DNA from 2 places in the Lysinibacillus sp. FSL L8-0126 genome. Region 1 is predicted to be linked to the other one. Evidence: riboswitches for the same ligand, from Rfam matches in the RefSeq annotation. Region 1 holds a riboswitch; the other holds the start of a gene.
The links. A riboswitch is a leader RNA that binds a small molecule or an ion and turns the genes downstream of it on or off. The one in region 1 is predicted to bind cobalamin.

Region 1 (9,651 bases):
GCGCTTGTCTCACCACTATTTACGTTCAAAAATTTGATATTGGAATGTATAGCCTTCTGGTGCTGTTTCAGGCTTTTCTGATGATATTTCAATAAAATCCTGCTCATAGCTTGGGAAATAGGTATCTCCTTGGAAGGCATGATTAATTTTTGTAATATATAAACGATCTGCCTTCTCCATTACTAAACGGAAAATTTGCTCACCACCAATAATCATGATTTCAGGTACATCTCCAGCTTGTGCTAATGCTTCCTCTAAGCTTGTCACGATTTCAATACCATCCGCTTGGTAGTTCTCATCGCGCGTAATGACAATGTTGCGACGCCCTGGAAGTGGACGACCAATGGATTCGAATGTTTTACGTCCCATTATCATCGGCTTACCCATTGTTTTCTCTTTAAAATACTGCAAATCTCCTGGTAAATGCCAAGGCATCCCGTTGTTATAACCAATGACATGGTTGTCATCATGTGCCACAATTAAAGAAATCATACTGTCCCTCCAAATACTTTCATCTTTTTTATTATAAACATAATGAGCGTATTTCACCTCATTTATGAATGAATTTTCTTTTTATAAAATTAAATCCTAGTAAAATTATATGAATAGTTTATAATAGAGATATCCAACGTCACGATAAAGGAATGATGAAGATGACTACTTTAAGAAAAGAAGCTGTTCATTATATTGAAGCCCAGCATACGGGCACACCTTATTACCAAGTTACCCCACAGGAAGCAAGAACAATGCGCACAGCTACGCTTTGGCAATCACCACACAGACCAAAGCTAGCATCCATCAAGGATTACAATATTACGGTGCGAGATGGAGCTGCCATTACACTTCGTCTCTATACGCCTGTCCTTGACAAAACATTACCTGTCATTGTTTATTACCATGGTGGTGGCTGGGTTTACGGCAATTTAGAGTCTGTCGATGCAGGCTGTCAGCTATTAGCAGACCAAGCACAGGCGATTGTCGTATCAGTAGACTATCGTTTAGCACCAGAATACCCCTTCCCAACTCCCTTATATGATGCCTACGATAGCTTAGTATGGGTGTCTGAGCATATCAAAGCCTTTGGTGGAGATGTCAATCGCTTAACTGTTGCTGGGGACAGTGCAGGTGGAAATTTAGCTACCGTTGTTGCTTACTTAACTACTACATTGGGTGGTCCAGCGTTACAAGCTCAAGCACTAATCTATCCCGTGACAAATGTCGACTTTACAACGGAATCCTATCAGCTTTTTGGTGAAAACTACGGCTTAGATGCACAGGGCATGCAGTGGTTCTCTCAGCATTATACAGATGAAGCAAACTTTACAAACCCGCTCGTGTCCCCTCTTCAGCTAGAGAATGTTCGTAACATGCCTAAAACAATCATCATAGCTGCTGAGGCCGATGTTCTCTATGATGAAGGACTAAGCTATGCAGAAAAACTAAAAGCTGGTGGCGTTGCAGTAGAACATGTCACAATGCCAGGTTTAATTCATAGTTATTTCAGTAAAATGAATTATTTTGAAGATGCCACAAACGAAACGGTGGCAAAAATTGTTGAATTCTTGAAATAAGTTTGGCTATCCAGCTCAAACAGTGCGATAATAGAGCAAAACGTTTTTTAAAGGATGACATGATGACACAAACAATGACATTACAAATACAACTGCCCTATTCTGAGCAATTAAAAAAAGGCTATCCCCTTATTTCAAAGGATGCGGTCGATGCAAGACGCCTACCTGCTGAGCAAGGTACGCTTCTCAAGCTCATGGATCACCATAATCGTTTTATTGGTACAGGATACTACGGTATTCAAAATAAAGGGATTGGCTGGGTGCTAACAACTGACGTGAACGAAACCATCGATAAGACTTTTTTCATGAAAAAATTCAAAAAAGCCATCGACAATCGTGCAGCATTTTTCAACAATGAAAACACAACAGCCTTTCGTGTATTTAATGGTGAAGGAGATGGCATCGGCGGTCTCACGATTGACTTTTTTAATGGCTACTACATGGTGAGCTGGTATAGTGAGGGCATTTACTCCTTGAAAGATGTCGTATATGAGGCGCTTGCTGAGACGGTGAACTACCAAGCTATTTATGAGAAAAAACGCTTTGATAGCAAAGGGCAGTATATTGAACAGGATGATTTTGTGACGGGCACGCCTGGTGAATTTCCAATCATGGTGAAGGAAAATGGTATGACATACGCAGTTCATTTAAACGACGGAGCGATGACGGGGATTTTCCTAGATCAACGCGAGGTACGTTTGGCTATTCGTGAGCGTTATGCAAACCATACAAACATGCTCAATACATTCTCCTATACAGGAGCATTTTCAGTGGCAGCTGCTCTAGGAGGCGCCATGAAAACAACAAGTGTGGATGTAGCTAAACGCAGTCTTGCCAAAACCATTGAGCAATTCAGTGTGAATCAAATTGATTATGAAGCACAGGATATTAAAGTAATGGACGTTTTCCATTATTTTAAATATGCGCAGCGTCACGCCTTACAATTTGATCTTGTTGTATTAGACCCACCTAGCTTTGCCCGTACGAAGCAAATGACATTTTCAACAGCAAAGGACTACCCTAAATTACTGAAGGATGCCATTGCTATTACCGCTAAAAATGGCATCATTGTCGCTTCCACAAATAATGCTAGCTTTGGGATGAAAAAGTTTAAAGGCTTTATTGACCAAGCATTTAAAGAAACTCGTACACGCTATAAAATTGTAGAGGAATACGGTTTACCAAAGGATTTCCGTGTTTCACGTGAATACCCTGAATTTAATTATTTGAAGGTCGTCTTTATTCAAAAAATGGATTAACAGGAATTCAAGACAGAATCATTTCTTTATGATTCTGTCTTTTTATATAAAAAAGTGACCTAAGAAATTCATTTCTTAAGTCACCCCTGAATACTACTTATAGATAGTTCACAAACCAATCGCGAATATATTCAAGTCGATTGATTCTTAAAGTTGGTTTTCCGCTCCTTGACAGTTCATGATTGGACTCAGGGAAGCGCACGAATTTTGTTTCTTTTTTTCGATGCTTTAAGGCGATAAATAATTGCTCCGCCTGCTCAATTGGACAGCGATAGTCTTTTTCAGCGTGTAAAATGAGCAATGGTGTTTCGATATTATTGACATATTTCAGCGGTGAATGATGCCAAAGCTTTTCGATATCGTCAAGTCCCGCAAGAATTTGCCAATCTGTAAAGTAATACCCAATATCACTGACACCGTAAAAGCTAATCCAGTTCGAAATAGAGCGCTGCGTCACAGCTGCTTTAAAGCGATTCGTCTGGCCAACAATCCAGTTGGTCATAAAGCCGCCATAGCTCCCACCTGTCACTCCAAGACGGTCTGCATCAATAAAATCATAGTGCTCCAGCACATAGTCCACAGCCGCCATTAGATCCTCATAATCATTGCCACCATAATCACCACGCACTGCATCAACAAACGTTTGACCATAGCCATGACTGCCACGTGGGTTCGTATATAGCACCGCAAATCCTTGTGCAGCTAGAATTTGGAACTCATTAAAATAAGTATTGGCATACATCGCATGTGGCCCGCCATGAATTTCAAGCACTAGAGGATATTTTTTCCCTTCCTCATAACCAACTGGCTTCATGATCCAACCATTTACCTTCCAGCCCTCTGCTCCCTCAAATTCAATGGCTTCTGGAACAGCTAATGCTCTCGTCTTTAAAAATTCTTCATTGATGGACGTCAGCTGTTCTTTTTCACCCGTTTTTAGGTTGACGAAAAATAAATCGCCAGGATTCGTCGTTGTACTAATGGCTACGACTGCTTGATCATGTTGTGCATCAAGTGAAAAACCATAGACATATTGATCATCGTGAATAGCTGGATAGATTTCACCATCTATATTTCCGAAATAAATCGCAGCATTACCGTGATCTGTTACTTGGAAGTAGAAGCTATGATTATCATTCAACCATTGAACACGTGGTGACACCACACCTTGAAGAAAATCGCCGATTGCAAAATCCCCAATAGGGGCGTCAAATTCACTTGTTACACATGTCAGCAGATTTTGTTGCAAATCATAGAGCCATAGCTTTGCTTGTGTAGCATTTTCAAATTCTCTTTCACTACCTATGAAAGAGATGAAGCGACTGTTTGGAGACCATGACGTTTGGTAATACATACCTGTTCCCTCTGTTAACGGACGCGCTTGCTTTGTTTCTACATCTAATAAATAGATATCGCTCTTAAATGAAAAATCTGTATCCTCTGCTACATCAGCTAAGTACGTCATATATTGACCATCAGGTGACCATGTACCAAGATGGACATGATTGTTTCCTTTCGTCACTTGCTCTAACTCGCCCGATTCTAAATGGACGATCGCAATTTGACTAAACTGCTCCATATCCAAAAAACCTGCAGCATCCGATTTATGTTTCATCTTGTCTATTTCTAGAGGCTTTAGTTCTTTTTCTTCTTTCTTTTCATCCGTTACCTTATCCAAAATCGTTTCATCTTTACCTAGCTTGATAGAAAAGGCCATTTTCTTGCCGCATGGTGACCACACAGGTGATGTCACACCATTTTTACAATATGTCACCTGCTTTGCCTCTCCGCCTGCTTTTGAAAGAACATAAATTTGCGACTTGCCTGTTCTAGTGGATAAAAACGCAACTTGACTACCATCAGGTGACCATATAGGAGAACTTATTCTATCCTCCCCAAATGTCCATTGCTGTGGTGTTTTGTTCTTCAGGTTTATGTAAAACAAATTCGAGACATAATCTTTTTTCTTCTCATCAACACGTGTCTCAACATAAACTACCTCAGTCCCGTCAGGTGAGAGCTGTGGATCGGCTACTGATTTCAAGTGGTAAAGATCTTCTGGTTGAATCCCTTGTTTCGATGTCATGTTCTTGCTCCTTTGTATTGTCATTTTCTGTACTCTACTACAATACTTCGACACCCTAAGTAATATTCCTGCTAGTTAATTGATTTTTTTACTAATTCCCAATATTCGGTTGATTTTGTTCTGCGATAAAATTTAAAAAAGGGTTCATTCGGACGAGCATGTTCCTTATAAAGGTTCATCATTTGTAGCAAAAAATCTTCAATGTGCTCGACACCTACCTTTTTCGCAAATAACGTGCCCGCCTGCGCCTTTGCCCCCATCGGTACAGCGCCTAAATAAACATCAAAGCTCTCCTGCTGATAAACGAGTCCAATATCATCATAGACTGCATTGTAGCAGGCTGACGCACAGCCATTGATGTTAACACGTACTCTTGCAGGTACCTCGATCCCCTCTAAAGCATGATAAAGCTGTTCGGTTATCGGAGCAGCCTCCATCTTTTCACCATCACAAAAATCACAGGCCTTCATCGCGATGATGGGTCCTGATGGTGCAACATAAAGACCCACTTCTCGTAAGGCTTGCATAGCCTCTGTCACGGCACTCGTTGGAATGGACACTAAAATACTATAGGAGGCCGAATACTTAATCGCCCCCTTTTCGCCAGCAATCTCTGCTATTTTTTGAAATTGTGCAGGCGTATAATGCTTATTAATAATACCCGGGCTGACAGCTAAGCGTGTAAATTCGCCATGACGATTAAGTGTTTCAAATGTTTGATCTGGTACGTTTTTCTGAAATGCATTCATTGATATCGCTCCTTATGAAAAAGGAGCTAGCACAATGCTAGCTCGGAATTTTAAAAGTTATCAGGATAGAAGCCCTTCGCTAAAATTTCAATAGCCTCTGCCGCACGAACGCCTTCAGACGCAGCTGACAGTGGCAGGATGACAAAGCGATCATTTTTAACAGCTTCCATCTCCTTTAATGCTGGATCATTTTTTAAGAATTGAATCTTTTGTTCGGCCGTTGTTTCACCATAATCGATCACGACAACTACCTCGGGATTACGGTCTACCGCATCTTCCTTCGACACGGTTGTCCAGCCTGATTCCACATCACCAAAAATATTTTGACCACCAGCGATTGACACTAGTTCATTCATAAAGTTTTGACCAGCTGTAAAGACATCCTTTTCACCGCTATCAAATACGAGAACACGTAATTTCTCACTATCTTTTGGTAATTTAGCTTGAATTGCCTCCACATCTTGCGTCATTTGCTCAATTAAGGCTTCTCCACGATCCTCAATACGGAAAATTTTTGCGATATTACGAATATCAGTGAAAATATCCTCTAGTGTTGGCTTTGTCATATTGGAAGCCGTATGTAAATACGTATGAATGCCTAACTCCTCAAGCTCTTCCGGTGTTCCAACACCCTTTTCACCAAAGCCACTCTTCCAGCCTGCATATAAGAAATCAGCCTCGGCATCAATTACTTGCTCCTTCGTTGGGTATTGATCAGAAAGCACAGGCACTTTATCGTATGCTTCTTGTAGGGGCTCGTAGATTTTATCATCTAAGTAAGCTGTGCCTACCATGGAATCCTCTAAGCCTAGCGCTAGCATAATCTCTGTCACATGCTGATTTAAACTAATCGCTTTTGTAGGTGCTTCCTTATATGTTTGAGTTGTTTCATTATTGTCAATGGTTACTTCCGTTGCTGCCTCAGATGGCTCAACCTTCTCATCTTGCGCTGCTGATTCAGGTTTGTCCTTTGCATTACAAGCCCCTAAAACAGCGACCAAGGCAATGACCATCACCAGCCATAAACTTTCCCATTTCTTCATGTCCTTTTCTCCTTTGTTGTTCATCTATAGAAAGAAATCAAAGACTTCTTTGCTACCAGGATTCGTGGGAAGGGCATAAAAAAACCCTCTTGTCGCCAAGAGAGTAGCATAGTGAAAAAACGGTACATTACCTTTATCACTATCCCCATCCTCGTGGTTCTTAGTCAAAAAACACATACTGGCAGGTATCCTGGCTTAGGTTCATCATCTATACGCCTTCCCATAGTTAAACTACAGTGGCATGCTGTACAGACTCCCCATTTACAGTTGCGGGACAGCATCGGAATTGCACCGATTTCCCTTTTAAGCAAATGACAAATGCCATTTGCACCAATACGTTCTATAATGGTTAATACCATTGATAGACTAGCAGAAGAAAATTTGTAGCTCAATCAGTAGTATATTGCTAAATATATAATCATCATTATATTAGCACTATTTCGACAAAAATACGAACTATTTTACAAGAAATATATAGGCTAGTATTCTGTTACAATGAAAAGATAGCTATAGATAGAAACGAGGATATGTTATGTACAAAACAATTGGTGTACTTGCGCATGTGGATGCAGGTAAAACAACCTTCTCTGAGCAAGTACTTTTTCATACACAAAGCATTCAAGCTCGTGGTCGAGTGGATCATCAGGATACCTTTCTCGATCATCATGAGCTAGAGCGCAAGCGTGGTATTACCATTTTTGCCGAGCAAGGTCGCATGAACATAGGCGACGATACATACACGTTGATTGATACACCAGGGCATGTCGACTTCTCCCCTGAGATGGAGCGCGCCATTCGTGTGATGGATTATGCCATTGTTATCATTAGTGCGGTCGAGGGCGTACAGGGTCATACGGAAACCGTGTGGCAGCTTTTACGTAAATACCATGTCCCAACATTCTTCTTTATCAATAAAATTGATCGCGAAGGAGCCAATGTGGAGGCCGTTATGACACAGCTCCGCAAGGATTGTTCCCAGCAGGTGCTGTTCGTCGATGAACCGCTTCGTACTGATTATGTTTCAAGCGGCATCATGGAATGGTTGGCTGAGCGTAATGAAGAGCTGCTCGATGCCTTTTTGAATGAGTCATTGGAGCATGAGCAATGTCTTACTCAGCTACAGACCATGATTCAAAAGGAATGTGCCTTCCTCTGCTTTACAGGGTCTGCCCTAAAGGATGAGGGCATCAAGGAATTGCTTGCCCAGCTCCCTCTATTAACAGACACCCATTTTGAAGTGAATGCACCGTTTGAGGGGGAGGTTTTTAAAATTCGTCATGACGGCCACCAGCGTTTAACATTTATGAAGGCTATCAAGGGCGTTTTACATGTTCGGGATGAATTTTCGTTTGAAGAAGTGACAGAAAAAGTGACTGAAATTCGCCTCTATAATGGCAGTCGCTTTGATACCGTCCAAAAGGTTGAAGCGGGAGAGATTTTTGCTGTTAAAGGACTTAGTCAGGCCAATATTGGAGACCGCATCGGCACTACTATGCTGTCACAGCCCTATGAGCTTGTCCCAACGCTACAGGCAAAGGTTCAATATGAGGGCCATCAGCATATCAAGGAAGTGTTACAAATTTTCCGTTTACTAGAAGCAGAAGAGCCTTCCTTACGTGTGGTTTGGCAGGAAAAGTTCCAGGAAATCCATGTGCACATTATGGGCGTTATTCAGTTGGAGGTACTGATAGAAGTGTTAATGAAGCGTTTTTCATTAACGGTCTCCTTTGGCGAGCCCCAAATTTTATATATGGAAACCATTGTGACGACGGTGACAGGCTATGGTCATTTTGAGCCCCTCAAGCATTATGCAGAAGTTCATTTACTAATGGAGCCCAATCCGCGAGGAATAGGTAATACATTTAGCAATGCCTGCCATGCGGATCATTTATCGGTAGGCAACCAACGCCTTGTTGAAAAGCACCTGTTTGAGCGTGATCACCATGGCTTACTCACAGGCTTCCCTCTGACAGATGTTCATTTTACACTGCTAACAGGTCGCGGACATAATGAACATACATCGGGCGGCGATTTCCGAGAAGCTAGTTTCCGTGCGCTACGTCAAGGACTTGAGCAAGCACAGAACATCCTGCTTGAACCTTATTATCGCTTTAAAATGAAGGCTTCGAACGACTTTATCGGCCGCATGATGAGCGACATACAGCAAGCTGCTGGTACATTCGATGACCCCATCTTATCCGAAACAGATGTTGTGCTAACGGGACGAGCGCCCGTCGCCACCCTAATGAGCTATAGCACAACCTTTGCGGCCTATACCAATGGTAAGGGCGCACTCACACTCCAATTTGATGGCTATGATGTATGCCATAATGCAGAGGAAATTATTTCGCACATTGGCTACGATAAAAATGCCGACCCAGAATACAGCTCCTCCAGCATCTTTTGTGCGAAGGGCAAAGGATATTCTGTTCCTTGGCACGAAGCACAAGCAGCCATGCATTGTCTGTAAGTAGGTGATCCTGCCCGCGCGAAGCCGTTTGCTTGCGCGGGTGTTTACTTGCTTTGAGCGAGAATATTTACCCTGTTTGCGCGAGTATTCCTTGCTGGAGCGAGAGTATTTCATCTGTTTCCGCGAGTATTCGCTGCTCGAACGAGAGTATTTCATCTGCTTCCGCGAGTATTCGCTGCTCGAACGAGAGTATTTCATCTCCTTCCGCGAGTATTCGTTGCTCGAACGAGAGTATTTCATCTCCTTCCGCGAGTATTCGCTGCTTGAGCGAGAGTATTTCATCTCCTTCCGCGAGTATTCCTTGCTCGAACGAGAGTATTTCATCTCCTTCCGCGAGTATTCGCTGCTTGAGCGAGAGTATTTCATCTCCTTCCGCGAGTATTCCTTGCTCGAACGAGAGTATTTCATCTGCTTCCGCGAGTATTCGCTGCTCGAACGAGAGTATTTACCCCCTCCCTTCAAATAAATAAAAA
Region 2 (21,122 bases), 940 kb from region 1:
TAACGATGGGGTGCCATGCTGCCCTATCATGCTCTGGAACTATAGACAAAAAAACGAGTACCTTCCAAGTGAAGAGGCACTCGTTTTTTTATATTTTTATTAATTCTTAGTACATTTTTAAATATTGATCGCGTTCCCATTGATGAACGGTTGTACGGTACATATCGAACTCGATTTCTTTTGCTTCTTTAAAGTTTGCGTAAATATGCTCACCTAAAGCTGCTTGCGCTACTTTATCTTTAGCAAGTAATGTTAAAGCATCATCAAGTGCTGCTGGTAAGTTTTCAATACCATTAGCTTGACGCTCTTCTTCCGACATCACATAGATATTGCGATTAATAGCTGCTGGTGGCGTTAAGTTTTGACGAATACCTTCAAGACCTGCCTCTAAAATAACAGCCATTGCTAAATATGGGTTTGCTGAAGGGTCCACAGAACGTACTTCTACACGAGTTGAAAGTCCACGTGCTGATGGGATACGAATTAGTGGTGAACGGTTTTGCGCAGACCATGCTACATAACATGGTGCTTCATAACCAGGTACTAGACGTTTATAAGAGTTTACTGTTGGATTTGTTACAGCTGTGAAACCTTGTACATGTGCAAGAACACCCGCCATGAATTGCATAGCTGTTTCAGAAAGACCTAATTCTGTAGCTTCATCATAGAATGCATTTTCTTTACCTTTAAATAGTGACACGTTAAAGTGCATACCAGAGCCTGCTTCACCAAATAATGGTTTTGGCATAAATGTAGCGTGCAAGCCATGTTTACGTGCAATTGTTTTAACAACTAATTTGAAAGTTTGAATGTTATCACAAGCTGTAACAGCATCGGCATATTTAAAGTCAATTTCGTGTTGTCCTGGAGCTACTTCATGGTGAGATGCTTCAATTTCAAAGCCCATTTCTTCTAGCTCTAATACGATATCACGGCGGCAGTTTTCACCAAGATCTGTTGGAGCTAAGTCGAAGTAACCACCATGGTCATTTACTTCTAACGTTGGTTCGCCTTTTGCATCTAATTTGAATAAGAAGAATTCTGGCTCAGGCCCTAAATTGAAGCTTGAGAAGCCCATATCTTCCATTTTTTTAAGAATACGTTTTAGGTTGTTACGTGGGTCACCAGCAAATGGTTCGCCTTTCGCAGTGTATACGTCACAAATGAGACGTGCCACTTTCCCTTTTTCAGAAGTCCAAGGGAATACTACGAAAGTATCAAGATCAGGATATAAATACATATCAGATTCTTCGATTCGAACGAAACCTTCAATAGATGAGCCATCAAACATCATTTTGTTTTCTAATGCTTTGTCTAATTGACTTACAGGAATCTCAACATTTTTGATTGTGCCAAGAATATCTGTAAATTGTAAACGAATAAAGCTTACGTTTTTTTCTTCGATGAGACGTTTAATGTCCTCTTTTGTGTATTTACCCACAGTTTTCCACACTCCTATAATTTGTCTAGCTTTTATGTTTACCCTACCCTATTTATTAATAGAATCGAGATAAATCCCCTCGTCGGATGGATGATTTTTGCATGCGCTGAGCTTGACGCATTTCTTCGCGCATGATTTGGCGTAATTCTGAATCACTTAAATCTTGTTCATCTGTAGCAACAGGATCTTTCTTTTTAGCAAATAATTTTTTAATCTTCGCCATATTCATACCCTGCTCTAAGTAGTCTTTAATTTCAAGCAATGTGTCGACGTCATTTAATGAAAACATTCGACGATTGCCTTCTGTTCGGTGCGGCTCAATTAAATGGTGTTCTTCATAATAACGAATTTGTCGTGCCGAGAGTTCAGTTAATTGCATCACAATACTCATTGATAATAACGGCATAGTTCGTCTAATTTCACGACTCATTTAAGTCCTCCTCCAATACCCGCTTATCATATAACGAAATTTTTTCACTGTCAACCAACCATGTGAGGTTTCCTAACATGTAAGGCGTTATTTTTTTCAATCCGATAGAAAATTGTAAAAAACTATTCAAATTTAAGGTTTATTTATTTTCATATTACTTTTTTTGAATGGCTTGAACAGCACTACAAATAGCAAATTTAACATGTTCATATGTTAGTCCACCCTGGATAAAGGCTGTATATGGTGGACGGATTGGACCATCTGCTGTCAGCTCAATGCTGGAGCCTTGAATAAATGTTCCCGCAGCCATAATGACATCATCTTCATAACCAGGCATATAAGCTGGTTCTGGAGCATAATGGGCATTTATTGGAGAATTGGCTTGTATTTCACGACAGAAGGCAATCATCTGCTGTGCAGTTTGGAAGGAAACGGATTGGATTAAATCCGTACGATTTGCATCATAGCTTGGAGAAGTGCTCATTCCGATTTCCTCCAGCATAGCTGCTGTAAAGATCGCACCTTTTAAGGCTTGTGATACGACATGTGGGGCTAGGAAAAATCCTTGATAAAAATCTCCTAATGTATTTAATGTTGCCCCTGCCTCTGCCCCAATACCTGGAGATGTCATACGATACGCACATTTCTCTACTAAATCTGCACGGCCAGCAATATAGCCACCAATTTTCGCCAATCCTCCACCAGGGTTTTTAATGAGTGAGCCTGCCATTAAATCAGCACCAACCTCTGTTGGTTCCTTCGCCTCTACGAACTCACCATAGCAGTTATCTACAAAAATAACGGCATGTGGGGCTAATTTGCGCACCTTTTCGCACATATCAGCAATTTCTGCAATCGTAAAGGATGGACGTGTCGCATAGCCTTTCGAACGTTGAATGGCAATCATTTTTGTTTGCGTAGTAATGGCTGCTTCTACACCTACCCAATCAATTGCTTTATTTTCCACTAAATCCACATGTCGATAGCCTATTTTATAATCTTTCAGTGAACCGGTATCTTTGTTACCACCATCGACAATGGATTGCAATGTGTCATATGGCTGACCAGAAATATAAAGCAGCTCATCACCAGGACGAAGGACACCGAATAGACTAAGCGTGATTGCATGTGTTCCTGAAATAATTTGTGGTCGTACAATGGCAGCCTCCGCCCCAAAAACTTCCGCATAAACACGCTCTAAATTATCGCGTCCCTCATCGTCATAGCCATAGCCATTGGATGGATGTAAATGATAGTCACTTACTTGATGCTTGCGAAATGCTGCTAGCACCTTCTGTTGATTATAAAACGCCATTTCTTCTACCTTTGCATGATAGGGTCGAACTTGCTCCTCTATTTTTGACGCTAAGGATAGCGTTTGTGCTGATAAATTAGATGTAAACGTCATTCTTTTCTTCTCCATTTCACAATTGTCCCGCATTTCAATCAGTAAGATCTATCGACTCTCTAAATTGACTTCACTCATTCTAGAATTCCCTAAATAACTACTGGTATATCAACGCTTTTGACGAATGTTTTTCTTTATTTCAATAACATCTTATCAATTTGTATGAACCCCTGCAAAACTTGCCTATTGTTTCTAAGCGAATTTTACGCTAAGCTAATGTGCGGACTTACTTCAAGAAGCGTATGTAATGACTGATTTTGGCTATTAAATTCATAGATTCTGTTACGTCAAAAAAAGTCTTTTAACTTTTAAAAAAGAAGTTCATTTATTGATAGAAGGGGTGAAAGGGATGGCTTGGGAGGTTTTTAGTATTATTGGAACAATTGCCTTTGCTATTTCTGGGGCAATCATTGCCATGGAAGAAGAATACGATTTATTCGGTGTATATATACTCGGTATTGTCACTGCTTTTGGTGGAGGAGCTATTCGAAATTTACTCATCGGACTGCCTGTCACAACCTTATGGGGACAGGATATGATGTTTCAAATTGCACTAGCTGCGATTACGATATTTTTTATCTTCCCGCATCATTTGATTCAGCATTGGCATCGTTGGGGCAACTTCACAGATGCCATTGGCTTATCCGCATTCGCTATTCAAGGTGCACTCTATGCAGTGAAGCTAGATATGCCAATTAGCGCAGTCGTTGTAGCTGCTGTTTTAACAGGTTCAGGTGGTGGTATTGTGCGAGATTTATTAGCTAGACGGAAGCCGCTAGTTCTCCGTGATGAAGTCTATGGTGTTTGGGCTGCTCTCGCAGGGCTTGTTATCGGATTTGAAGTTTTGACTGGAGACATTTTCCTTTATGTATTATTTGCAGTGATTACAGCATTACGCATTCTTTCCTATATGATGAAGTGGCGTTTGCCTTTGCGTAAGTTGAATCGGGCATAGATACTGTAATTGATAAAAAAATGAATAAGCGCAAAGAGTTCATTAACTATTTGCGCTTATTTGTTATTCAGTAACTATTTAGCCAAAAGATTCATGGCTTCTTCTAATGTCACCATATTTTTCATCATAGAACAAGCGGCATCTAAAAGAGGAAAGGCTAGAGCAGCACCAGAGCCTTCGCCTAATCGCATGTTCATATGCAGCATTGGCTCTACACCAAGTAATGATGCGGCAATTTTAGCCCCTGGTTCCTCTGAAGCATGGGAAGGTATGATAAAGTCTTTTACTTTCGGTTCAATTTGATAAGCAATAAGCGCAGCAATAGTCGAAATAAAACCATCAATAATAACAGGTTTTCGGTGACTTGCGGCAGCCAGCATGATACCAGCCATAGCCCCTATCTCTAGCCCTCCAACTTTAGCTAGAACATCAATGATATCGTTAGGATTGGGGTTGTTGAGAGTAATTGCTTTTTCAATTACTGCTGCTTTATGAGCAATCCCTCCTTGACCAACTCCTGCGCCAAACCCTGTTATTTCAATAGGGTCATAGCCAGTCAAAGCAGCTAATATGGCAGTGCTCGGCGTTGTATTACCAATGCCCATTTCACCTGTTCCAAGTAAGTTGGCTCCTTTTGTGATTTCATCTGTTGCCACATGAATCCCCACTTCAATGGATTGAATAGCCTCTACTCTTGACATAGCAGGGCCCTGTGCCATGTTATCTGTGCCATGTTTAATTTTATGAATGATAACACCTGCATCAAGCGGAATATCTTCTTTTACCCCAACATCTACTGTTACTACCTTTGCATTGGTAATGCCCGCAATCGCACAAACGCCTGTACCTCCCTTAGGAAAATTTAATGTTTGAAAGACCGTAACATCTTGTGGATTCGTTGTTATGCCTTCCTCACAAACGCCATGATCTGCTGCACAGACAATCATCACTTTTTTATCGACCATTGGATATAATTGTCCTGTTATGCCTGAAAGCTGTACGGCAAGTGATTCTAGTTTACCCAAGCTACCTGGGGGCTTACAAAGCGCATCAATTCGCTTTCTAGCTTGGTCCATACTATTCATATCAGCCCCTTGGATATTTTGAATCGTGTCTTGTAATAATTGCATTATTGTTTCTCCTCTCGTTCTACATGAAGACAAAATAAAAAGTCTGTAGTTTATTGTCATGACAAATAAACTACAGACTTTTCCATCATCTATATACTTCTGAAGCAAGTAGGCAGGTCTCCTGGCTTAGTTCAACATATCATCGTGCCTTCCCAGCGATTCGCTAGTGGCATTTACGATGACATTCCCTTATACAGTGGCAGGTCCGCTAAAGTTTTTCACTTTATTCCCTATTCTCCCTATTGGGCACCTAATGCTTTTATTAAACTATTTATAATCTACGACAGCGTATTTTTTCTGTCAATATTAGAATACTCGCCTTGTACCATTTCTTCGGTTACCTATTCTTTTTCTATTTCGCTTAGCAATGTTGAGCCTAATAATAGGACCGCTCCTATTATTTGTAGAAGCGCCATTTTTTCTCCTATAATCATCGTGGAAATTACTAATGATGTCAGTGGATCAATATAGCTAAGAATGGCTATACTTTGTCCTTTTAACTGTGACATGCCTAAAAAGAACAATAAAAATCCAACCCCTGCATGGACAATGCCTAATGTAATTAAGAATAGGACTGATTCAAAACTGATTTTCATGACCTGAAATCCTGTAGTTCCAAGTAGATAGAAGCTAAGGAAAAATGCTGCTAAAGAAAGTTGAATCATTGTATTTTCTGGTTCCTTTAAGCCGCATATAAATTTATTTGTCAATGTTAGCGCTGTGTAAAAGCATGCCGCGATAAGACCGTAGACAATGCCTATAAAATGCTCACTGTCCCCAGTGCCTTGACTTTGGACAATCAAATATAGTCCGATAAGGGCCACACAGACATACATTATTTTTCTGCCAACTAGCTTCTCTTTTAAAATAATTGGAGATAAGCAGATAACGAGTACTGGTGCAAAATAATAACTCAATGCAGCATTGGCAATCGTTGTTGCTTTATAAGCCTGAAATAAAAAAATCCAGTTCCCACACAAGGCGATACTAGAAAGTATTAATTTCCACTTATTTTTTATAATCTCTAATTTCGAAAAATTCCCCTTTTTATAAATAAAAATCACTACTAAAAAACAAGCACCTATTAAACTCATCCAAAAAGCAATTTCACTTGAAGTTAACGGAATATACTTGGCAAAAACACCAACTGCTCCAAAAATAATCATGGATAATACAAATGCTAATTTTCCGCTCATTACAAATTCCTACTTTCTACGTATAAAGTATTAACCTATACAGTAGAATCTATTGAAAATGAGCAAACTGTTATTGTATGCCTAAACAGTAGATTCTACTGTAAAGACATTGTTGGGGGTGCTATTGAACGAAACATACAAAATCCCTCCTTCACCTACTTAATTGTAACATATTTCTGAAAATTAAAGAGTAAGTTTTATAAAGAAAGGGATCACTAATCCCTTCATAATATTACGAGTATGTATAATGTAAGGTAGGTCATAAATTTTCTTTGAGGAGGAATTAGGATGAATGCAAGAGAATTGAGAAATGCCATTGCGGAGACTTGTGAAAATTATGATAGTCACTACGCTCAGTTAGTGAAACCAATCAATCAGTTATTAATGAATGTCGATGCTAGTATAAGTAACGAAACAGCGAATATAATCATCGAAAATTTGAAGTTATATTATAGCGGGGATAAATACATGACGGAATGTCACTTCGATGAGAGTGAAAATTTCTTAAAAGATGGTCTTGAACTTCTTCAAAAGGGGGATCTTGCGAATGGTGCTTTACAAATATATGGTGCTGGTTTAAATTTTTCCAGTTATGCTTTAAAGGTTCGTGGGCAAAAAAATGTGAATCCGTATATTAACTTTGAAAAAAATTTCAGCCTCATCATGAACACACTCCGAAAATAAGTATATAAAAAAGGTGATATCAATGATAGAAACAGCCACTTTGAAAAGCGAGAGGTTGATTTCCGTTCCACCAGCGTCCTTTCAGGGGGCGTCCGATGATGAGCCGCTTCACTCACTGCGTTCGCTCCAAGGTCCCCTCTGTGACACTAAATCCCCTAGGAGTGACACTGGCTCCACTCCAATCAACCATATGTAAAAGTGGCTTTTCCTTCTCTTTCATACGAACCGTAGTGAACAAAATAGCCCATTATTTGTCTGATGAGAGAAAGGATAGCCCTTTATTTTCAATGTGAAGAAGTGGTAAGTAACAACACCCCTCCATAAAGAGTAGTGAATACCTTTGCTAAAAAGGTACCATTTTTATGCATTGGAATGGAAGGCTACTTGACTCCCGTGGGATAGTGAGACAGGCGAGCCTCTGCACGGAGGAAGCGGCTCGGCGCTCGCCCACAGGAAAGCAAGTAGCCTGCAACGGAAATCCATTTTCACCCTTCACAAAAATGCTATGGATGGTTTTATTTTTCATTTTGGCATTTATTTAAATTCTAATTCCCCATCGTAAGCTAGCATGCCGCCTTCAAGATTTGTTACATCAAATCCTTGCGCTTCTAAATAAGCACATGCATTAGCAGAACGAGCACCAGCCTTACAAACAACAATATATGGCTTTTCTACGTCTAATTCCTCTAAACGTTCCGGGATTGTCCCAAGGGCAATGTGCTTGGCACCAGGAATCATGCCGTGTGCTACTTCATCCTCTTCACGTACATCAATAATATATAGGTCCTCATTTGCATCTAATCGTTCTAGTAATTGTGTTGTTTCCATTGATTTCATGAACTTTTTTCCTCCAAAATTTCAAATTCCACTTACATTATAGCTTGTAACAAAAAAAACAGCCAGTGTGGTGAACACAAGCTGTTTAACAATTTTTTATCCTTCTGTCTCTAAAAACTCTATTTGTTTTGCTGGAACGAATGTAGAAATGGCGTGCTTGTAGATTAGGTGCTGCTTATTTTCAGCATCCATTAATAAAACTGTAAAATTGTCATATGATTTCACAGTCCCTTTTAACTGAAATCCATTTAACAGAAATACAGTTACAAAAACACTGTTTTTACGTAGTTGGTTCAAGAACGTATCTTGCAAGTTGATTGATTTCATCAAATAGCCTCCCCACTAACTTTCTACCTCTTCACTCCTATAGTAGCATGTTCTACCAATTTATCAATTAGTAATTTTTAGAAATTTTTCTTAATTATTATAATTGTTCATCCGTCGTAATAAAATGGACATCCATTTTATTGCGAAAATAGGTAAGTTGTCTTTTTGCATAGCGGCGTGAATTTTGTTTTAAGCTATCAATAGCTTCTTCGAGGGTACATTTGCCATCCAAATAATCATACAATTCCTTATAGCCAATTGCTTGTATGGACTGCACATTTCGAATATTTTGCTGCCATAAACCTTTGACCTCTTCTAAAAGGCCATTGTCCATCATTAAATCAACACGACGGTTAATGCGGTCATAAAGCACTTCACGGGTCATATTTTGACCTAACCCCAAAATGACATGCTTATAGAGAGGTACTTCCCCTCGGTTTTGTGCTTCAGCTGCTTTGGATACACCGCTTAATTCCAGCATTTCTAATGCACGAATGACACGACGCGTATTGTTTGGATGAATCGTCTCCGCTGTTTGAGGGTCTAGTTGTTTTAATTTATTATGCATTGCCTCAGGGCCAAGCTTTGCTAATTCATCATAGTAGGCTTTTCGTGCTTCCTCATCAACTTTCTCATCAGTAAATTGGAAATCATAGAGGACCGCTTGTACATATAAGCCTGAGCCACCTACTATAATGGGTAATTTTTGTCGAGATTGGATTTCTGCAATTTTTGCTCGGACTAATTTTTGATAATCCGCTACTGAAAAAGATTCTGTCGGCTCTAAAAAACTGAGTAGATGGTGTGGTACGCCCTCCATCTCTTCTTCCTTAATTTTAGCAGTCCCAATATCGAGTCCTTTATAAATTTGCATGGAGTCGCCATTAATGACTTCACCGTTATATTTTTTCGCCAGTTCAATGCTTAAAGCTGTTTTACCAGAGGCAGTTGGTCCTACAATCGCTACGACCTCTGCCTGCTGTAATTTAGTTTCTATCATATTTTTCTAACCACCGTAATAATACTTGAAAGACCGCTTCTTGATTGTCTTCATTTAAAATTTCATGCCGTTTGTCCTCAAATAAATAAACCGTTACATCTTTTACTCCTACTGTTGCCAATTGTTCAGCAACTGTGTAAACGCCCAGCCCCTGTTCGCCAACCGGGTCTTTACTTCCGCTTATCAAGAGAATAGGAAGATTTTTTCTTATTTTTGCTAATTCTTTTTTACGATTAAGTGTTGCAAAGCCCGTTGTTAAATCGACAAAAAATTGATTGGTTGGAATAAAGCCACAATATGGGTCATCTATATACTTCTGCACCTCTTGTTGGACAGAACATAGCCAGTCATAGGCCGTCTTTGGATTTGGAAACTGTTTATTAAAGCTACCAAAACTCAATTGATTTAGCAGCTTACTTTCAGTTTCTTTCCCTAGCCCCTTAGCTAATACCTTGGCTACGATATTTCCAACAGTATGCAGGGCTGTCACATTTCCCGTACCACAGAGAATAACATTGTCTACTTGTTCACCATACAGTTGAATATATCGTCTAGTAATGAATGACCCCATACTATGACCAAAAATAATGAATGGTACATTTGCATAAGGTGCATGTAATTGCGTGACCACTTCATGGGCATCTTCTACCACACGCTCAAAGCCGTTCTTTTCAGCAAAAAAACCTAACGTGCCATTATAGGCCGCCGTTTCACCATGACCACGATGATCGTGCATCGTCACAGCATAGCCTGCCGCATTGAGTGTTTTAGCAAATGTTAAATAGCGACCACTGTGCTCTGCCATACCATGCAAAATGTGAATATGACCAATACATGGCGTTGTGGGCTCCAATGTTCGAGTAAAGACAAAATGTCCATCCGACATTTGAATATAACGCTCCATCCCTTACTCCCCTTTTTTCACAAAATTTGTTGCATCCTTAATGGCTTGCTCTAATTCAGCCATATACTTGTGTTTTTGTTCCTCCGTATAATTCAAGTGTTGTTGCATCACTTGAATTACTTGCTGCTTATAAAGCTTGACAGCCTCAATATCGAAGTAAAGCAAGCCTGTACGACGAATAAAGAAGTCGCTCGGTGTATAGACCATTTCCTCTTCCATGCCATACAGTAGCATAGCGTGTAAAGCTAGAGGCATTGTACTGCCATGTTCATGTAAAAATTTAACACGATTAAATAATCCATCTACATTTGTGCCATACTTTTGTACAAGCTGTTTGGCTTCATCATAATTTAAGCCGTATTGTACACCTTCTCGTGCTTTATAAGCCATATAGTCAGGGAAATTAATCGCGTTGATTCCTTTTGCACCAGACAGTGAGAGCTCACGTGTTAAACAAGCACTTGCATGCTTATAGCGACGAGCTTTTACAATTTTATCGACAATTGTTTCAGCCATTTGACGATAGCCTGTGAGCTTACCGCCAGCGATTGTCATTAAACCACTTGGCGCTGTCCATATTTCATCTTTCCTTGAAATTTCAGAAGGGTCCTTTCCTTTTTCATAAATGAGCGGGCGTACTCCTGCCCAGGATGATTCAATCGTTTCTCTTGTAATAGTAGCAGTTGGAAAGACTTTTTTAGCAGCCTCAATTAAATAATCTACATCTTGCTGTGTAGCAACAGGGTGTACAAGATTTCCCTCAAAGACTGTATCCGTTGTCCCTATATAGGTTTTGTCATCTCGCGGAATTGCAAAAGCCATACGCCCATCAGGAATATCAAAATAAACAGCTTGCTTCAGTGGAAAATCCTTTTGGTTGAGGACAATATGAACGCCTTTTGTCAGACGTAATTGCTTGTTATCTGTTACTTTATCCTTGTGTCGTACGTCATCTACCCAAGGGCCTGTAGCATTGACAATTTGTGCTGCATGTACATCGAGTATTGTTCCCGTAACATGATCCTTCACTTTAATGCCAACAAGCTTTTTCTTTTTGTAGATAAATTCCGTCATCTCTGCATAATTGAGACACAATGCTCCATATTCTGCAGCCTTTTTCAATACTTCAATCGTCAGACGTGCATCATCCGTACGATATTCAACATAATACCCTCCACCCACAAGTCCATCTTCATTAAGTAAAGGTTCTAATGCTAGGGTTTCTTGGACGTTTAACATTGTTCTACGTTCATGTTTTTTGACACCCGCCAAGCGGTCATAAACCTTTAATGCTATAGATGTTGTAAACGGACTAAGTGAGCCCTTCTTATATAAAGGTAATAGCATTTTTTCAGGCGTTGTGACATGAACCGCATTATCATAAACGATTTCACGTTCACGCCCCACTTCCGCTACGACACCCACATCAAATTGCTTTAAATAACGTAGGCCACCGTGAATCAGCTTGGTTGAACGGCTCGACGTACCAGCTGAAAAATCCTGCATGTCAATTAATGCGACAGAAAGGCCTCTTGATGCGGCATCTAATGCAATTCCTGCACCTGTAATACCACCACCAATGACTAATACGTCAAAGCTATAGTGCTCTAGATAATATAAAATTTTTGGACGATGCTCAAATGAAAACATACCTTTCTCCCCCAATAGCTATGATTTAAAAATTCGTGTGGCCTCTACAGCCTTTTGCCAGCCAGTATAAAGAGCTGTGGCTTGCTCGTCCTCCATTTGTGGTTGGTAGGTTTGGCCACTCATCCATAATGCAGATAAGGTCTCTTGGTTTGGCCAAAAGTTTGTGGCAAGACCTGCTAAATAGGCTGCACCTAGTGCTGTTGATTCATTAAGCTGTGCTAGCTCAACTTGTAGCTGTAAAACATCACTTTGGAACTGCATTAAAAACTGATTTTTAACAGCCCCACCATCGACACGGAGTACTTCAATCGGGGTACCCGCTGCTTCTTCCATTGCATCCAGTACATCCTTTGTTTGATAGGCTAATGATTCAAGTGTTGCCCGGATGAAATGCTCTTTTGATGTTCCTCGTGTTAAGCCAAAAATGGCACCCCGAGCATCTGTATCCCAATAAGGAGTTCCTAGACCAACAAAGGCAGGGACAATGTAGACACCATCCGTGTTCTTCACCTTTTTAGCATAGGTTTCGGAATCCTCAGCAGTACGAATCATACGTAGCCCATCTCGTAGCCATTGGATTGCTGACCCTGCTACAAAAACACTACCTTCTAATGCATAGGTCACTTTTCCATCTATCCCCCAAGCAATAGTCGTCAGTAAACCATTTTCAGAGGTCACTGCTTGCTGGCCTGTATTTAATAGCATAAAACAGCCAGTACCGTAAGTGTTTTTAGCCATTCCTTTTGTAAAGCAAGTTTGACCAAAAAGAGCGGCTTGTTGATCACCTGCAATCCCTGCAATCGGAATTTTTTCACCAAAGAAAATACTTGGTGCTGTTTCCGTGTATATTTCAGATGAATTTTTCACTTCAGGTAACATTGACATTGGAATAGCTAAAAGCTGACAAAGCTCATCATCCCATTGCAATTCATGAATATTGTAAAGCAATGTTCGAGCTGCATTTGAATAGTCGGTTACATGAGCCTTTCCTTTTGATAATCGCCAAACAATCCAAGAATCAATCGTCCCAAATAGCAAATCTCCATTGTTTGCCATTGCGCGTGCGCCATCCACATTGTCTAAAATCCATTTAATTTTTGTTGCAGAAAAATAAGCATCTAGGCGTAGCCCTGTTTTTTGCTGAAAAAGCTCTTCATGGCCTTGATCTTTTAAGGTATTCACAATGTCCTGTGTTTGGCGCGATTGCCAGACAATCGCATTGTAAATGGGCTGACCTGTCTTTTTATCCCATACAACTGTCGTTTCGCGTTGATTGGTAATACCAATGGCATGTACCTCACTTGCTTCGTGCCCACTTTCGGTTAAGACCGCCGCAATAACGGCTAGAATAGAACCCCAAATTTCATTTGCATTATGCTCTACCCAGCCAGCCTTCGGAAAAATTTGCTGAAATTCTTTTTGTGCGACATGAACAATTTCACCTTTTTTATTAAATAAAATAGCCCTTGAACTTGTCGTTCCTTGATCAATCGCTAAAATAAATTCGCCCATCCCAACTTCCCCCTTGTCTCTACATAACCCGTTTGAACATTTTTTCCACTTCATACGATGTAAAATGAATAAGCACTGGACGTCCATGAGGGCATGTAAATGGATTATCTGCATTACGTAAATCTCGTAGTAATGTTTCCATTTGTTCTTTTGTTAAATAATGATTGGCTTTGATCGATTTTTTACAGCTCATCATAATCGCCGCTGCTTCACGTAATTTTTTGACATCGGCCTTTTTCGTTGTTAGCACCTGTTCAATTAAATCCTCAATGATTTCCTGCTCTTCCCCTTGTGGGAACCAACTTGGGTGCTCACGTACAACAAAAGATGACTGACCAAATTCCTCTAAAAATACACCTACAGCTTCTAGCTCATGCTTGTATTCTCGTAAAATAAGTGCTTCATCGGCCGCATAGTGGAAAGTTAGTGGAAGCAATAATGCTTGACGTTCATGCGGATTGACTTGACCGACCTTTTCACGGAAAAATTCATATTTAATGCGTTCTTGTGCAGCATGTTGATCAATTAAATAAAAACCATCTTCCATTTGTGCAACAATGTATGTGCCATGGATTTGCCCAACTACTTCTAGTTCAGGAAATGGCTCTTTCGTAGACTCATTCTCAATTACTTCTTGTTGTTCTACACTGGTTACTTGTTCAACTGTCTCAGTCTCCAATCGCAGATCGGGCTGCCAGCTATCCTCTATCATAGTAGGTACAGGCTCTGGCACGACCAACTGTTCACGATTGCTCTCTTGAATGGTTTGGACATCATATAGTTTCTCAACAATTGCATGCATCTTCTCTACATCTATTTTGGGAGCAGGCTTCCAAATATTAAGTTGCTCATTAGTAGGTTTGACACTTTTTTCTTTCTTCTCCATCTGAGGTACGCGAATAACGCTGCGTATTTTTTCACGGATGGTTTCCTCGATTAATTTCAAAAGCTCTGGCTCTTTACTTAAACGAATTTGATGTTTCGCAGGATGCACATTGACATCTGTTAAATAAGGATCTCCCTCTATATAAAGGACAACTATCGGATAGCGTTCGATGGGTAAATACGTATGGTAGGCATCCACAACCACTTTTTGCACTAAATAATGCTTGACCCAGCGACCATTAACAAACAGAGACATATAATTTTTGGAAGCACGTGTCACCTCAGGCAAGGACACAAAGCCAGAAATTCGATAATCATATGATTCGCCTTGGAACGGCACCATCTTCTTGGCATTATGTACACCGTAAATAGCGGCCAGTACTTGTTGCACATCTCCTCGCCCATTGGTTTGCAATAATTGTTGACCATTATGCAGTAATCTGAATGCAATTTGTGGATTGCTAAGTGCTAGGCGATTCATTAGGTCTATCGTATGCCCAAGTTCAGTTTGAATAGTTTTCATATATTTTAAGCGTGCGGGCGTGTTAAAAAATAGCTGAGATACCGTTAAATCCGTACCTTTACGCAAAGGGCCAGGCTTATGTGTTAGGATATGTCCACCTTCAAGCTCTAAATGCGTTCCAGATTCACCATTTGATGTTATCAGCGTCATTTTAGAAACAGAAGCAATGGATGCCAATGCTTCCCCACGGAAACCAAGTGTACGAATGCGGAATAAATCATGTTCCTGATGAATTTTACTAGTAGCATGGCGAGAGAATGACATCAATGCATCCTCTTCATCCATACCATTACCATTATCTATTACTTGAATGGAAGTGAGACCCGCTTCTAGTAAAAAAACATCAATGGACGTACTCCCCGCATCAATGGCATTTTCCACTAGCTCTTTGACAACAGAAGCTGGTCTTTCTACTACCTCTCCTGCTGCGATTTTATTGGATAGCCACTCGTCCATAATTTGTATGTTTCCCACTAACGTATCACTCCTTTATCTATTTTTTTACGTTGATTAGCTCTTGCTGTAGCTCATATAAAATATTCATTGCCTGCATAGGTGAAGTGCCTAAAATATTGACTTTTTCTAATTTTTTTAGCACCTCTGCCTCGGCTGGTGAAATCGGCTCTTCCTCTGCAAACAAAGACATTTGCACGGGTTGTTCAGCCATTACTTGTGTTTCAGCAACTACTTCTTTCCCAGCCTCAAAATTCTCCAGTAAAACACGCGCTCTCGCTAAAATTTCTTCTGGCAATTGTGCGAGCTGTGCTACATGAATACCATAGGATTTATCAGCGGCTCCTTTTTTCACCTTATGCAAGAACACAACCGTTCCATTTTTTTCCGTAGCCGATACATGGACATTTTGTAAGCGAGGTAAATCCTTTTCCAGTGCCGTTAATTCATGATAATGCGTAGAAAACAACGTATTTGCACCGATTTTATCATGAATATATTCCATCATCGATTGTGCCAAACTCATGCCGTCATAAGTCGATGTGCCACGTCCGATTTCATCAAATAGCATCAAGCTATTTTTTGTTGCATGCATAATAGCATGTTGTGATTCAAGCATTTCTACCATAAATGTGGATTGTCCTGCTGCTAAATCATCAGCCGCTCCAATGCGCGTAAAAATTTGATCGGTAATAGGCAGTCTCGCCTTTTCAGCAGGTACATAACAGCCCATTTGCGCCATAACAACAATTAAGGCTACTTGGCGCATATAAGTACTTTTACCAGACATATTCGGCCCTGTAATAAGCATCATATTATGCTGCTCTTCTAGCACACAATCATTTGGTACATACATTTGCTTATTTAACATTTTTTCAACAACTGGATGTCGTCCCTCTATAATTTCGAGCGCACGTCCACCATGAAATTCTGGTTTTGTAAAACGATATTTTTCTGAAACACTTGCAAAGCTTAGTAAAACATCTAGCTCACTAATACTTGCTGCAAGTGCTTGTACACGTGGGATATATGCCTTTAATGCCTCCCGAATTTCCACAAACAGATTGTACTCTAATGTTAAGCTTTCTTCCTCTGCATTTAAAATTAATGCTTCTTTTTCTTTTAGTTCGTGTGTAATATAGCGCTCTGCATTCGCCAACGTTTGTTTGCGCTCATAGCGTGTTAAGTCCGCTAAATGAATATTCGATTTTGTAATTTCAATATAGTAACCAAAAATTCGATTATAGCCTATTTTTAAATTTTTAATGCCTGTTTTCATTCGCTCTTCTTGTTCAAGTTGGGCAATCCAATCTTTACCGTTGCGAGCAGCATAGCGTAGTTCGTCTAAGCGCTCATTGTAGCCATCACGGATGACATCCCCTTCTTTAATGGTAATAGGTGGATTATCAGTGATCGCCATTGCTAATAAAGCCTCGACATCTGTGCATGTATCAAGTGCTGCACCTAGTTGCTGTAACGTCTCTTTATTTGCCCCCATCAGCTGCTGCTGAATAGCTGGCACTTGGCGCAATGAATCACGTAATTGGGCTAAATCACGTCCGCCTACATTGCCAAACGCAACACGACCAGCCAAACGCTCTAAATCATATACTTGTTTTAAGGAAGCTTGTAGCTCAGTGCGCACAAAATATTCTTCCAATAAATCCGTGACAATCGCCAGCCTGTCCTCAATCGCTGTACGAGTAGCCAGCGGCTGATGTAGCCATTGTTTTAATTTTCGCCCACCCATTGCTGTCACGGTATCATCTAATAGCCATAAAAGTGTTCCTTTTTGGTCTCCACCACGAATCGATTGAATCAACTCTAAATTTCGTTTGGAGCTAGAATCAATGCGTAAATAATTTTTAATTTCATTAAACGTGAAAGCTTGAATATGCGATAAAGAGCGCATTTGTGTTTGATCGATATACGCTAACAAACGAAGACAGGCAACTTGTAATGGCTGAGGTACGGCTTCTAAATAGCTTGCTGCTTTGTCCATAGGCATTTCATCCACTTCAACTGATAGCACAATCCCAGCATGAACGGCGTGCTCTGCTAATAGTAGCTGTAAACTATCCGTTACAATAAGCTCTCGAATACCATAAGCCTGCATTTGCATTAAGAGGGCTTTTCCATCGCCTTCAATAGAAGAAGCCACTGCTTCACCTGTCGATAAATCTAAATAGGCATAGCCAAATGTCGTGTCATCTAATTGCTCTGCTGCCCCAATAAAGTGGTTGGTTTTACCGTCAAGCGCCTTACCTTCCATAATGGTTCCGGGTGTGATAAGCTGAACCACTTCACGTTTGACCACACCTTTTGCTTGCTTTGGATCTTCTGTTTGTTCACAAATCGCCACTTTATAGCCCTTTTGCACAAGTGTTTCAATATAATTTTTAGCCGAATGATGCGGCACACCACACATTGGTATTCGCTCTTTTGCGCCTGCATCTCGGCTCGTTAATGTAATCTCTAAAATTTGTGAGGCATTGATGGCATCCTCAAAAAACATTTCATAAAAGTCACCTAATCTAAAAAATAAAAAGGCATCTTTGTAGTCTTCCTTTACCTGTAGATACTGTTGCATCATTGGTGTATATGTTGTCATATAATTATTTACCTCGCTCTTACCATATAGATATTTTTATTATAACAAAAGATACATGCGAAACGCTTCCTTCACCTTTTTTAAGATGCTAGCATTTCGCATGTATCAAAAAATGATGTTTTTTAGACTTATCTTGGTCGTTCATCAGGAAACGATGAGGACTCTAACACATACCTGCTTTCTCCATCAGAGCTGGAAGATGAGCTGGAGCTTGATGAGGAGGATGAAGAACTTTCATCATTAAAGCTCCAATCTTCTTCATAGTCTAATGGATGGACACTAATACAAATTGTTGTTTCACCCATTACTTCGACAACTACTTCACGTTCTACAACAATTTCAAACTTCGTACCACATGGAGAGATAATCGCTTCAATACAATTTGGTTCTTGTATCACACGTACACGAACATCATCACCAACGCTAATTTCACCTTCACGATAATGAAGCTTCACTTTGTCTTTATAGTGAACCGTTTCGGAAAACACAGCTGTTTTCGAATGGTTACTATAGGCATACCACACATTGACATCAAATTTCCCAGTTACTTCTACAAATTTCCCGACTCTTTTCGCAGAGCAAGTATGATTGATTACCCAGCATCCTAAAATACTTGTCGGTTTATTTGTTGGTGATAATGTTACACGTTCTTCCGTTCTCTTCTTCCCTTTGGCAACTACTGCTTTCGTCACGATTTGTCGTAAACGTTTCAGCGCAATTCCTCCTTCGACTCTTTTCACTCCATCATATGCAGGTAGCGCCCATTGGGTGAACATATATTTTTAGAGAATGAAAAGTATCGTCCAAATCTTTTTCCGTGAGAGGTCTGCTATAGCATGGGAATGCTTCAATAGAAGAAGACATGAAAAAAGCTCGAATGCTGTCATTCGAGCTTTGATTTCGAGGATTTATTAAGAGCAGCTACCTGGCTGAGTATTTTCTACGTATGAACCCGTTTCACCACGAAGAACATCGCCACCAGTTGAGCGAACAATTTCATTTGTAACATTATTTGCGATGGTATTCGATACCAGTTGCAATAAGTCATTGACATCGCCTTGTGATTCTTTAAATTGTTGCACAACTGGAATAGCATTAATTTCTTCTTCGATTTTAGCAATTTTATCTTCAATCATTTTTAATGCTTTTTCTTTCCCTAAGTGTTGGAAATTAACCGCCTGTTTTTGTAAGCTTTTTAAGCTTGCAATACGTTCACGTACTTGTTGATTTTCATTAATCTGTGCTTCTGCCTTTTTGAAAAATTCAACCTCTGGTGTATTTGCAATCATATGTGCAATTTCATGTGATTTTTTAATTAAATCTTCTTTTGTATATAACACTTGTGTCATTTACGCTTCCACCTTTTCATTTTTTACGACTTCCACAAATTCACCCGTAAGTGAATAAGATGTAGTCTCTATTATTTTTACTTTTACTAATTGACCAATTACTTCTGCTGGTGCTTTAAAGTTAACTAAACGATTTTTCCGCGTATAGCCCGCTAGCACATCGTCTCGTCGTTTACTTGTACCTTCAACTAATACTTCGACAACCTCACCATTTAACCGTTCTAATGCTTTGCGTGAGTATTCACCCACCACTTCATTTAAACGTTGAAGACGCTCTTTTTTCACCTCTTCAGGTACATTGTCGACCATTTTGGCAGCTGGTGTTCCTTCACGAGGAGAATAAATATACGTAAATGCAGCCTCAAAGCCAACTTCACGATATAAGGACAATGTTTCCTCAAATTGCTCCTCTGTTTCATTCGGATAGCCAACGATAATATCTGTTGTTAATGTTACTTCAGGTATTGCGGCTTTAATTCTGTCTACTAAACCAAGGAAATGCTCTCGTGTGTATTTACGCGCCATAATTTTTAGGACGTCATTCGAGCCAGATTGAACTGGTAAATGGATATGCTCCACTAAGTTGCCACGCTTTGCAAGGATTTCGATTAAATGATCATCAAAATCACGCGGATGACTCGTAGTAAAACGGATACGTGGAATATCGATCTTTCTTAATTCATCCATTAAATCGCCAAGACGATAGTCGATATCCTCAAAATCCTTCCCGTAAGCGTTGACATTTTGTCCCAGCAGCATAATTTCTTTATAGCCTGCAGCCGCTAACTCACGAACTTCGGCAATGATTTCCTCTGGACGACGACTGCGCTCTTTACCACGAGTATACGGAACGATACAATACGTACAGAATTTATCGCAACCATACATAATATTAACCCAAGCCTTAATGGAGCCAAGTCGTTTTTTCGGCAGATTTTCAATGACATCGCCTTCTTTAGACCAAACCTCAATCACCATTTCCTTCGACATATAGGCTTCTTTTAAAATGTTTGGTAAACGGTGAATATTGTGCGTACCAAATACCATATCGACGTGTGGATAGCTTCTTAAAATTTTATTAACAACAGATTCCTCTTGCGACATACAGCCACAAACCCCGATAAGCATCTCAGGGTTTTTTCGTTTATATTTCAGCAGGAAACCCAGTTCTCCAAATACTTTGTTTTCTGCATTTTCACGAATAGCACATGTATTCAGCAAGACAACGTCAGCCTCTTCAATCATCTCTGTTGGTGTGTAACCAAGCTGCATAAAAATCCCGGCCATCACTTCTGTGTCATGCTCATTCATTTGGCAGCCATAAGTACGAATATAGAAGGTGCGATCTTTGCCCATTTCTGCGAACTCTTCTGCAATGCTAAAATCCTTATGATACTTGACATCTTCTTTGCCACGTTTTTTAGCATCTTTTAAGGAAGGTGCTGTAAAGACCTTCTCAAAATATTTACTATAATCCTTTTCAGGCTTGTCTTCTTTTTTTGGTTGATTGACCTGTTGATTAGCTAAGCGTTGTTCCTCATTCATCGCAATCAGGTAACTCCTTTCAAACGAAATCCATGCACTTGAATTCCCATTTTATTATTATACTGAATAGTTGATACTTCCTACAAGGTTTGCGCCTCAAATGTCGTGGTTTCGACTTAATTACATGATGATAGGAGTAATTATCCATCAGCTTTAGCGTTCTATCCTTCAGTTTTGAAGCGCTATCCTTTCGTTTACATATGCTAACCATCGCTTTCATTAAAATACTTGCTGTACTTTACATGTAAGTACTGATTATACAATTTCAGCTTCATCCAACGT

Region 2: it holds a riboswitch for cobalamin, as region 1 does, so the genes downstream of both, cobT (nicotinate-nucleotide--dimethylbenzimidazole phosphoribosyltransferase) here and MHI34_RS19400 (ABC transporter substrate-binding protein) in region 1, are expected to answer to the same signal.

The regions. Positions count from the first base shown of each region.
Region 1 is NZ_CP152028.1:4,015,284-4,024,934, forward strand. Features, by position in the region: gene MHI34_RS19375 (dihydrofolate reductase) at 16-492, opposite strand; gene MHI34_RS19380 (alpha/beta hydrolase) at 654-1,571, shown strand; gene MHI34_RS19385 (class I SAM-dependent rRNA methyltransferase) at 1,634-2,830, shown strand; gene MHI34_RS19390 (S9 family peptidase) at 2,928-4,916, opposite strand; gene MHI34_RS19395 (precorrin-3B methylase) at 4,988-5,665, opposite strand; gene MHI34_RS19400 (ABC transporter substrate-binding protein) at 5,716-6,708, opposite strand; cobalamin riboswitch at 6,871-7,058, opposite strand; gene MHI34_RS19405 (translation factor GTPase family protein) at 7,241-9,178, shown strand; gene MHI34_RS19410 (hypothetical protein) at 9,270-9,644, shown strand.
Region 2 is NZ_CP152028.1:248,897-270,018, forward strand. Features, by position in the region: gene glnA (type I glutamate--ammonia ligase) at 107-1,441, opposite strand; gene MHI34_RS01265 (MerR family transcriptional regulator) at 1,497-1,871, opposite strand; gene MHI34_RS01270 (methionine gamma-lyase family protein) at 2,026-3,279, opposite strand; gene MHI34_RS01275 (trimeric intracellular cation channel family protein) at 3,629-4,234, shown strand; gene cobT (nicotinate-nucleotide--dimethylbenzimidazole phosphoribosyltransferase) at 4,309-5,364, opposite strand; cobalamin riboswitch at 5,458-5,633, opposite strand; gene MHI34_RS01285 (DMT family transporter) at 5,706-6,560, opposite strand; gene MHI34_RS01290 (hypothetical protein) at 6,849-7,244, shown strand; gene MHI34_RS01295 (rhodanese-like domain-containing protein) at 7,779-8,081, opposite strand; gene hfq (RNA chaperone Hfq) at 8,178-8,408, opposite strand; gene miaA (tRNA (adenosine(37)-N6)-dimethylallyltransferase MiaA) at 8,506-9,408, opposite strand; gene MHI34_RS01310 (alpha/beta fold hydrolase) at 9,395-10,312, opposite strand; gene MHI34_RS01315 (glycerol-3-phosphate dehydrogenase/oxidase) at 10,316-11,962, opposite strand; gene glpK (glycerol kinase GlpK) at 11,981-13,474, opposite strand; gene mutL (DNA mismatch repair endonuclease MutL) at 13,494-15,356, opposite strand; gene mutS (DNA mismatch repair protein MutS) at 15,376-17,946, opposite strand; gene cotE (outer spore coat protein CotE) at 18,075-18,722, opposite strand; gene MHI34_RS01340 (RicAFT regulatory complex protein RicA family protein) at 18,858-19,295, opposite strand; gene miaB (tRNA (N6-isopentenyl adenosine(37)-C2)-methylthiotransferase MiaB) at 19,296-20,840, opposite strand; gene MHI34_RS01350 (ATP-grasp domain-containing protein) at 21,044-21,122, opposite strand, start outside.